Regions from separate parts of the Pedococcus sp. P2_A3 genome, predicted to be linked through region 2. Evidence: predicted binding sites of a transcription regulator. Region 2 holds the regulator's gene; each other region holds the start of a gene.
What was found. The regulator Rex, encoded in region 2, represses fermentation and respiration genes when NADH is low (regulators of the CRP and FNR family bind a similar motif). The targets are predictions, from matches to a motif close to CTTGTGAANNNNTTCACAAG.
Positions count from the first base shown of each region.

Region 1: a site for Rex is predicted at 1,637-1,656, ahead of AC1DX8_RS18715 (geranylgeranyl reductase family protein). Genes of this name have one in related genera too.
Region 3: a site for Rex is predicted at 1,361-1,380, ahead of edd (phosphogluconate dehydratase). Genes of this name have one in related genera too.

Region 1 covers NZ_JBFUCW010000028.1:40,693-43,962, forward strand. The annotation lists gene AC1DX8_RS18710 (NADH-quinone oxidoreductase subunit A) at 1-181, opposite strand, end outside; gene AC1DX8_RS18715 (geranylgeranyl reductase family protein) at 291-1,622, opposite strand; gene AC1DX8_RS18720 (demethylmenaquinone methyltransferase) at 1,773-2,465, opposite strand; gene AC1DX8_RS18725 (isochorismate synthase) at 2,542-3,270, shown strand, end outside.
Region 2 covers NZ_JBFUCW010000017.1:3,733-7,002, forward strand. The annotation lists gene hemC (hydroxymethylbilane synthase) at 1-71, opposite strand, end outside; gene AC1DX8_RS14180 (glutamyl-tRNA reductase) at 68-1,378, opposite strand; gene AC1DX8_RS14185 (redox-sensing transcriptional repressor Rex) at 1,375-2,097, opposite strand; gene AC1DX8_RS14190 (glutaredoxin family protein) at 2,231-2,494, opposite strand; gene AC1DX8_RS14195 (HAD family hydrolase) at 2,663-3,270, shown strand, end outside.
Region 3 covers NZ_JBFUCW010000022.1:7,896-11,165, reverse strand. The annotation lists gene AC1DX8_RS16450 (oxygenase MpaB family protein) at 1-32, opposite strand, end outside; gene AC1DX8_RS16445 (hypothetical protein) at 29-430, opposite strand; gene pdxH (pyridoxamine 5'-phosphate oxidase) at 488-1,228, shown strand; gene edd (phosphogluconate dehydratase) at 1,441-3,270, shown strand, end outside.

The DNA of each region.
Region 1 (3,270 bases), on a different contig from region 2:
TGATCGGCACGCGACCACCGCCCGCAGCCTGCGGCGTGGGCTCGATGCCGCACTCGTAGGCGTCGAGCTTGGCGCGGTTGTAGCGCTTGGGGCCGGAGACCGCTGCGGCGCCGACCGAGAAGACGGCGAACCCGCCACCGATGGCCAAGAGGAAAAGCAACGGGACGTAGGGGTTGCTCATCGCCGTGCCACTCCCTTTCTGTCGTCGCTGCGGTTGTGAGGTGTGTCGCCGGTCACATGCTGGCGGTGCGGCCCAATCCTAGGGGCGCCGCCACAGAATGCACGCCGGGTCATGCGTCCGGCGCCATCTTCGACAGCGCGGTGATGAGGCGGTCCGACGCGTCGCCACCGTGGGGCTCGGCGAGGTTGGCCATCACCTTCAGGAGGAACTTCATCAAGGTGGTCCTTGGCAGGCCGTACTTGGTCGCCAGCCGCATGACCTCGGGGTTGCCGATCATCTTCGCGAAGTAGCGCCCCAAGGTGTAGTAGCCACCGAGGGCGTCGGCCATGACCTTCGGGTAGGACTGCAGGACCCGCTCGCGCTGCGCGTCGGTGCCGCGGGCGAACGCCTGCGCGATCACCTCGGCGGCGAGGCGCCCGGACTCCATGGCGTAGGCGATGCCTTCGCCGTTGAACGGGTTGACCATGCCGCCCGCGTCACCGACGAGGAGGAGGCCGTTGTCGTAGTGCGGCTGCCGGTTGAAGCCCATCGGCAGGGCGGCCCCGCGGATCGGGCCGACCATCGTCTCCTCGTTGTAGGTCCAGTCCTCGGGCATCGTCGCGACCCAGCGACGCATGACGTCCTTGTAGTCGGTCTTGCCGAAGGCGCTGGAGGTGTTGAGGATGCCGAGGCCGACGTTGGAGGTGCCGTCGCCGACACCGAAGATCCAGCCGTAACCGGGCAGGAGGACCTTCTTGCCGTTGTCGTCGGTGGACCACAGCTCGAGCCAGGACTCGAGGTAGTCGTCGTCGTGGCGGGGGCTCGTGTAGTAGGTGCGCACGGCCACGCCCATCGGGCGGTCCTCACGCTTCTCGCGGCCCATCGACAGCGACAGCCTCGAGGAGTTGCCGTCCGCGGCGACGACCAGCGGCGCGGCATACCGGAGCTCGGGGCCGGTCGAACGGCCCTTGTCGTCCACCGCCTTGGCGGTGACGCCGACGATCGAGCCCTTGGCGTCGAGGATCGGGCCGGTCACGTTGGTGGACTCGCGCAGGCGCGCGCCGTGCTTCACCGCGTGCTTGGCCAGGATGTCGTCGAAGTCCTGGCGGGTGCGCACCAGGCCGTACGGCGGGAAGCTCGCGAGGTCGGGCCACGGCAGGGACAGCCGCATGCCACCGCCGATGATCCGCAGACCGTGGTTCTTGATCCAGCCGTCCTCCTCGGGCGTGGGGATGCCGAGGGTGATGAGCTCCTTGACCGCGCGCGGGGTGAGCCCGTCGCCGCAGACCTTCTCGCGGGGGAAGGCCGTCTTCTCGAGGACCATGACGTCCAGCCCCGCCATGGCGAGGTACGCCGCGGTGGCCGACCCCGCAGGACCGGCACCGACGACGATCACGTCGGCGGTCTCCGTGGGTGCGCCGGCGCCGGGGGCTCCGGTGGCCTCGCTGATGGTGTCTGTCACGCCTGCCTCACACGCTTGTGAACGTCTTCACGAACTACCTCGGGGGAGTCTATTCCCGACCGGCCGCCGGGTCACCAGTAAGGCGAGCCTTACCCCAGCGACGGGTCGTGGGTGCCAGCCCGCGGCCGGGCGCGTGCTGGCCCACACGACTCAGGGTTTGGTCGCCCGGTGCAGGGCCACGATGCCACCCGTCAGGTTGCGCCAGCCCACCTCACCCCACCCGGCGGCGGCGATCCGCTCCCCCAGCTCACGCTGCGCCGGCCACGCCTGGATCGACTCGGCGAGGTAGACGTACGACTCGGGGTTGCTGCTGACCTTGCGCGCGATCGGGGGCAGCGAGCGCATGAGGTACTCGGAGTAGACCTTGCGGAAGGCGCCGTTGACCGGCTGGCTGAACTCGCACACCACGAGCCGTCCACCCGGCCGGGTGACGCGGAGGAACTCGCCGAGCGCCTGCTCGACGCTCGCGACGTTGCGCAGGCCGAACGACATGGTCACGGCGTCGAAGCTGTTGTCCGCGAAGGGCAAGCGCATCGCGTCGGCCGCCGTGAACCCCAGGTCGGGACGACGACGGTTGCCGACCCGGAGCATCCCGAGCGAGAAGTCGGCCGGCACCACGTTGACGCCGTGGGCGGCGAACGGCTCGCTGCTCGTGCCGGTGCCGGCGGCGATGTCGAGCACGGTCTCGCCGCGTTGCGCGTCGACCGCCTTGAGGACAGCCCGCCGCCAGAGGCGGTCCTGGCCCAGCGACAGGACGTCGTTCGTCAGGTCGTACTTCCCGGCCACGTCGTCGAACATCGCGGCGACGTCACGGGGGTCCTTGTCGAGGCTGGCGCGGGTCATGGCGTCATCCTCCCATCCGACCCCGCGGCCACCTCCCGCGGCTGCCCGGGGGTCGCGCCGTAGGCTTTCCCCCGACATGACCAGCCTCCCCACGCCCCAACAGGCGGGCCGACCGCAGGGTTCGCCCGTGGTCGCCCGCACCGTGGCCCTGCACGACCCCGGCACGCTGCTGGGCCTGCTGCCGGACCGCGCCGACCCCACGGAGCTGTTCAGCTGGGTGCGCCGTGGTGAGGGCCTGGTCGGGTGGGGACGGGCGCTGGAGTTCACCGCCCACGGACCCGACCGCTTCGAGCGGGCCGAGGAGTGGTGGCGCGACGTCGTCGACCGCGCCGTGGTGCGCAACGACGTCAACCTCCCCGGGACCGGGCCGGTCGCCTTCGGCTCGATCTCGTATGCCGCGGACTCCCCTGCCGGGGCGACCCTCGTCGTACCGGAGGTGGTGGTCGGGTCGCGGGACGGCCAGTGGTGGGTGACCACCATCGGCACCGGCGCGGAGCTGCCCACGCCCGTGGTGCCCCAGCAGTCCGAGCCGCGCGAGCCCGCAGGCGTGCGCTTCGCCGACGGAGCGCTCGCGCCGGCCGAGTGGGCGGGGGCGGTCGGGCGCGCGGTCGAGCGGATCACCGGTGGCAGCCTCGACAAGGTGGTGCTCGCCCGTGACCTGCAGGTCAGCGCCGAGGCGCCGATCGACCCGCGCTGGCTGCTCGCCCGGCTCGCCGAGCGCTACGACACCACGTGGGTCTTCGCCGTCGACGGCCTCGTGGGCGCGACCCCCGAGATGCTGGTGCGGCTCGAGAAGGGCCTGGTC
Region 2 (3,270 bases):
TGGGTGGTCGCGAGCGCACTGCGCCGGGTGCCCAGGCGCAGGCTCAGCGGGGTGGCGGCAGGGGCGTTCACGGCATACCTCCCCGCTCGGGCGGCGGGACGGATGCCGTGGCGGCCTCGCCGGGGCGCAGGTCGAACAGCTCGCGCAGGGCCTCGGCGTAGTCGGCCCCCTGGCCGCCCACGGCGCGCTCCTTCACCCGGATGGTCGGGGTGTGCAGCAGCTTCTCGACGATGCGGTGCACCGCGAGCTGCACCTCGGCGCGCGCGACGTCGTCGAGGTCGGGCAGCCGCTGGTCGAGGCGGGTCAGCTCGCCGGCGACGACGTCGGCGGCGTGCGAGCGCAGGGCTGCGACCGTCGGCGCGACGCTCTCCGCGGCGCGGGAGGTGAGGTATGCCGCGACCTCACCGATGACGAGGTCGGCCACCTCGCTCACCTGCGGCGGGGTCTGCCCACCGGACAGCTCCTCCCCGAGGGCACCCAGGCCGGCGAGGGTCACCCCGCTGAGGGAGGCGACCTCGGGGGCGACGTCGTGGGGCAGGGCGAGGTCGATGTACGCCTGCGGGCGACCGGCCCGGGCCACCTGCGCGTCACCGGCGGTCGTGAGGTCGACGACCACGCCGGTCGACCCGGTGCAGGAGATCACCACGTCGGCGCCCGCGAGGGCGGCGGGCAGGTCGTGGAGGGGGCGGGCGGTGGCGCCGGTGCGCTCGGCCAGCCGCGCCGCCTTGGCGAGGGTGCGGTTGAGGATGGTGAGGCCGGCAGCGCCGCGGCGGGCCACGGTGGTCGCGGCGAGCGAGCTCATGCCTCCCGCACCGACGACGAGCACCTGGAGGTCGGCCAAGGGGCCCAGCTCGCGCTCGGCCCGGGCCAGCCCGGCCTCGACCAGCGAGACGCTGACGGCGTCGATGCCGGTCTCGGTGTGGGCCCGCTTGCCCACCCGGAGCGCTTGCTGGAAGAGGGTGTTGAGGGCCGGCCCGGCGTGCCCGGACTTCTGCGACTCGCGCAGCGCGGTGCGCATCTGGCCGAGGATCTGGGCCTCCCCCACCGCCATCGAGTCGAGCCCGCAGGCGACCGTGAAGGCGTGGGCGATGGCGCGGTCCTCGTAGTGGACGTACAGGTGCTCCCGCAGCTCGTCACGGGAGACGCCGGTCACCTCGGTGAGCGCGTCGGCGATGTCGGTGACGGCGCCGTGGAAGGTCGCCGACTCGGCGTAGACCTCGGTGCGGTTGCACGTGGAGACGACGATCGCCTCGGTGAGGTTCTCGCGACCGGTCAGGCTGGCCGACAAGGCGCGGCGGCCGGCGGCGTCGAGGGTCATCGCCTCGAGGAGCGGCAGCGGCGCCGTGTGGTGGGACAGGCCCAGGATCACCAGGCTCATCGACCCACCACGCTGTCGATGGGCTGGGGGTCGACGGCATCGAGCCCGACGGCGCCGAGCGCGCCACCGGCCGCGAGCGCCTTGCGCTGCTCGTGGAAGGCGAGGATCTGCAGCTCGGTGGAGAGGTCGACCTTGCGGACGTCGACGTCGTCGGGCACGACGAGCACGCACGGGGCGAAGTTGAGGATGGAGCGGACCCCGGCGGCCACGAGCTGGTCGCACACGTCCTGGGCGGAGGCGGCCGGGGTGGCGATCACGCCGATGGCCAGCCCCTGCTCGGCGACCAGCTCGTCGAGGACGGTCATGGGCTGCACGGTGATGCCGGCGATCTCCTGGCCGAGCAGGCCGGCGTCCTGGTCGAGGAGCGCCACGACACGGAACCCCCGCGTGGCGAACCCGCTGTAGGCCGCGAGCGCGTGACCGAGGTTCCCCATGCCGACGATGGCGACGGGCCAGTCCTGGGTCAGGCCGAGCTCACGGCTGATCTGGTAGGCGAGGTGGTCCACCTCGTAGCCCACCCCCCGTACGCCGTAGGAGCCGAGGTGGGACAGGTCCTTGCGGAGCTTCGCGCTGCGCACCCCTGCCGCGGAGGCCAGCTCCTCGGAGGACACCGACGTGATCCCGCGTTCCGCCAGGCCGGTCAGGGCACGGAGGTACTCGGGTAGCCGTGCGACCGTGGCGTCGGGAATACCCCGACGGGCGCTCGGGTCGGCAGACACAGTCTTTTCCGGCTCCTTCTCATCACTGGCAGTCCGCGCCTGGCTGGGGCGGACGGGAGCCTCTGCAGATTACGCTTTTGTGAACGGATGCACAAAGTCACAAGCAGCCGTCTCGTCGGGGGCGTGAGCCGCGTCACTTCGAGCGTGCCAGGGCCGCCCGCAGGCGGGCTTCGTCGACCCGCCAGTAGTCGTGCTGGCGCCCGTCGACGAAGGTCACCGGGATCTGCTCCCAGTACTGCTCCTTCAGGGCCGGGTCGTCCTCGATCGAGAGCTCCTCCCAGCCCACGCCGAGCTCGGCGGCCACCCGGACGATGACGTCGCGGGCGTCCTCGCACAGGTGGCAGCCCGGCTTGCTGACCAGCGTGATGCGCACGGCGGGAGCGGGGGCTTCAGGCACCCCCCGAGCGTATGCCGTGTCCGCGGCACACCGAACACGTCCCCGCGCGCTGTGCTCGGCCGCGGCGCGAGGTGGGGGAGGGGGAAGGGCGCGGATGGAGGCGCTGTGCCGTGCCCCACCCTCAGGGGCACTGCAGAGCCGGCCGGGCACGGTCCTAGGCTGGCCGCCATGACCGATCGGGCGAGCGACCTGGACCAGGCCATCGCCGTGCCGCGCGACCCGACGGCAGCAGCCTTCTTCGACGTCGACAACACCGTGATGCGGGGCGCAAGCATCTGGCACCTCGCCCTCGGGCTCTATCGCCGCGACTTCTTCACCGCCCGTGACGTGGGCGCGATGGCCTGGAAGCAGCTGCGCTTCGCGGCCCTGGGCGAGAGCCTCGCGCACGTCGAGAAGATCCGCGAGCAGGCGCTCGGCTTCATCGCCGGGCACTCGGTGGCCGAGATCGGCGTGATCGGCGAGGAGATCTTCGACGAGGTCATGCAGGACAAGATCTGGCCCGGCACCCGCGCCCTGACCCGCATGCACCTCGACGAGGGCCAGGAGGTCTGGCTCGTCACCGCGACCCCCGTGGAGGTCGCGCAGGTGATCGCCGACCGCCTCGGGCTCACCGGCGCGCTGGGCACCGTGGCCGAGTCCGTCGACGGCATCTACACCGGCAGGCTCGCCGGCGAGCCGCTGCACGGCGCGGCCAAGGCCGCGGCGATCGAGACCCTGGCCCGCGAGCGCGGGTTCGACCTCAGCCGCTGCTCGGCCTACTCGGACTCGGCCAACGA
Region 3 (3,270 bases), on a different contig from region 2:
GCCACCGGCGCGAGGGGCGAGAGGAGGGTCACCGAGAGCGCCTGAGCCTGCGTCGCGGGAGCTCCTTGAGGCGCGCCGCGGGGGTGGGGACGTCGGCCGGGCGCACCCGGGTGGCCAGGTCGCTGTTGGCGATCAGCTCGGCGATGGGCGTCGTGGAGGTGGGGTGCGCGGCGATCGGGTCGTCGCCCGAGAACACCACCCACACGGGCTCGCTGTGGTCGGCGCGCGGGTCGAACGTCTTGAGCACCGTGCCCTCGCGCACCGTTGCTGCGTGCTCGATCGCGCGGCGACGGGCCTTCTGCCGGTCGAGGGCGGTCTGGGCGGCCTTCATCGCCGGCTCCTTGGCCTGCTGCGCCAGCACCACGACGTGGGGACCGTACTTGACGCCCCACTTCACGAGGTTGCCGACTGCCTTGCCCTTGCTGGCCATGCTGCCTCCCTGACTGGTCCGACCTTCACCCTAATCTCGGACGCCTAGTCTTCGACCATGAGTGACGTGGATCGCACCGACCCCCTGAGCACCGACCCCCTGAGCACCGACCCCCTGCGCACCGACCCCCTGCGCACTGACTACGCCGGCGAGGGCATCTCCGAGGCGGAGGTGGCTGCCACTCCCTTCCAACAGGCCCGGCTCTGGGTGGACGACGCGGTCGCGCGCGCGCAGGTGCACGCCGACGTCCCCGAGCCCTACGCCATCTCGGTCGCGACCGTCGACGCCGCAGGCCGACCCAACGTGCGCACCGTGTTGATGCGGTTCTTCGACGAGCGCGGCCCTGGGTTCGTCACCGGCACCGAGTCCACGAAGGGCCTCGAGATCGCCGCGACCGGTGGCATCGCGGCCGCCCTCACCTGGCCGGCGATGTTCCGGGCGATCCGGTTCCGGGGCGTCGCCGAGCAGCTGTCGCGGGAGGAGGTCTCCGGCTACTTCGGCTCCCGGCCGTGGGCCTCGCGGATCTCCGCGTGGGCCTCGCGGCAGTCCCAGCCCATCGACGGGCGCCAGGGGCTCGAGGACGCCTACGCGAGGTATGCCGCGCAGTTCCCTGACCGCGGCGACCCCACCGACGTGCCCGTCCCCGACTTCTGGGGCGGCTACCGGGTGGTCTGCGACGAGGTCGAGTTCTGGGGAGGCCGTCGCAACCGGCTGCACGACCGGCTCGTCTTCAGCCGGGTCGCCCCGGGCTCGCTCGGCGACCCTGACGCCTGGACGCTCAGCCGCCGCCAGCCCTGACCACCCGCCCCCCTTCCTCTCCCGGTTCGATGTAAACCCGCCGGGGATCCCCAGCGGGTTTACATCGAACCGGCGCTGCTACCCGTCCGTATCCCGGAACGGTCGGCGGGAGGGTGGCGGCGTGCCCCCACACTTGTGAACTGAATCACACGCGCGCGTCAGTGTCGCCGTTCGCGCGGTCCCTTCCCCGACCGCCGACTCCGAGGAGCCTCATGGCGCCCGCCGACACCACCGCCGTTTCCCCGACCCCGCCGAGCCCCGCGATCCACCCGGTCGTGGCCGACGTCACCGCCCGGGTGACCGACCGCAGCCGGGCCAGCCGCACGGCATACCTCCAGCGGCTCTCGCGCGCAGCCTCCGAGCTGAGCCTGCGCCCGGCCCGCACCGACCTCGGCTGCTCCAACCTCGCGCACGCCGTCGCGGCGTGTGGCGGCAGCGACCGCACGACGATGGCCGCCGACACCGGGGTCAGCCTCGGCATCATCACGTCCTACAACGACATGCTCTCGGCCCACGCGCCGTTCGAGCACTACCCCGCGGCCATGAAGCAGACCGCACGCGAGGTCGGCGCGGTCGCCCGGGTGGCCGGTGGCGTGCCCGCCATGTGCGACGGCATCACCCAGGGCCGGGCCGGCATGGAGCTCAGCCTGTTCAGCCGCGACGTCATCGCGATGTCGACGGTCATCGCGCTGAGCCACGACGTGTTCGACGGCGTGCTCATGCTCGGCGTCTGCGACAAGATCGTGCCCGGTCTGGTGGCGGGGGCGCTGGCCTTCGGCCACCTGCCGACCGCCCTCGTGCCGGCCGGCCCGATGGCGTCGGGTCGCTCCAACGCCGAGAAGGCCGAGACCCGCAAGGCGTATGCCGCCGGCGAGGTCGGGCGCGACGAGCTGCTCGAGAGCGAGGTGGCGTCCTACCACTCGCCGGGCACCTGCACCTTCTACGGCACCGCCAACTCCAACCAGATGCTCATGGACGTGATGGGTCTGCACCTGCCGGGTGCGGCCTTCGTGCACCCCGATGACCCGTTGCGTGCCGCCCTCACTGCGGCGACCACCGAGCGGGTCGCCGAGATCGCCGCCTCCGACGCGTCGTACGGCATCGGCCAGGTCGTCGACGAGAAGGCGATCGTCAACGGTGTCGTCGCCCTCCTCGCCACCGGCGGCTCGGCCAACCACACCATGCACCTCATCTCCATGGCTGCCGCAGCAGGCATCGACCTGACGTGGGAGGACTTCGACGACCTCTCGACGGCCATCCCGTCCGTCGCCCGGATCTACCCCAACGGTCCCGCCGACGTGAACCACTTCCACGCCGCCGGCGGCACGGCGTTCCTCGTGCGCACGCTCCTCGACCACGGGCTGCTCCACGAGGACGTCCTGACCCTCGCCGGTCCCGGGCTGCGGCGCTACACCCAGCGCCCGGTGCTGGTTGACGGTCGGCTCGAGTTCGTCGACGCCGCAGCGGAGTCGGGCGACCCGGCAGTGCTGCGTGCGGCCGACGACCCCTTCACCGTGGACGGTGGTCTGCGGGTGCTCGGCGGCACCCTGGGCCACGCCGTCATCAAGGTCTCGGCGGTCGCGGAGGAGCACCGCGTCATCGAGGCGCCGGCCCGGGTCTTCACCGACCAGGTGGGCTTCCTCCAGGCGTTCTCCCGGCGCGAGCTCGACCGCGACGTCGTGGTCGTCATCCGCGAGCAGGGCCCGTCGGCCAACGGCATGCCCGAGCTGCACGCCCTCACCCCCTCGCTCGGCGTGCTCCAGAAGCGCGGGTATGCCGTGGCGCTGGTCACCGACGGCCGCATGAGCGGGGCGTCGGGCGCCATCCCGGCCGCCATCCACGTGACCCCCGAGTCGGTGCACGCCGGGCCGATCGCCAAGCTCCAGGACGGCGACGTCGTGCGGGTCGACTCGCTGACCGGCCGCCTCGACGTGCTCGTCGACGAGGAGGAGTTCGCCGCCCGGCTGCCCTCACCGCGCGTCAGCGAGGAGGGCATCGGCACCGGCCGTGAGCTGTTCGCCGCGATGCGCGGCGCGGTCGGC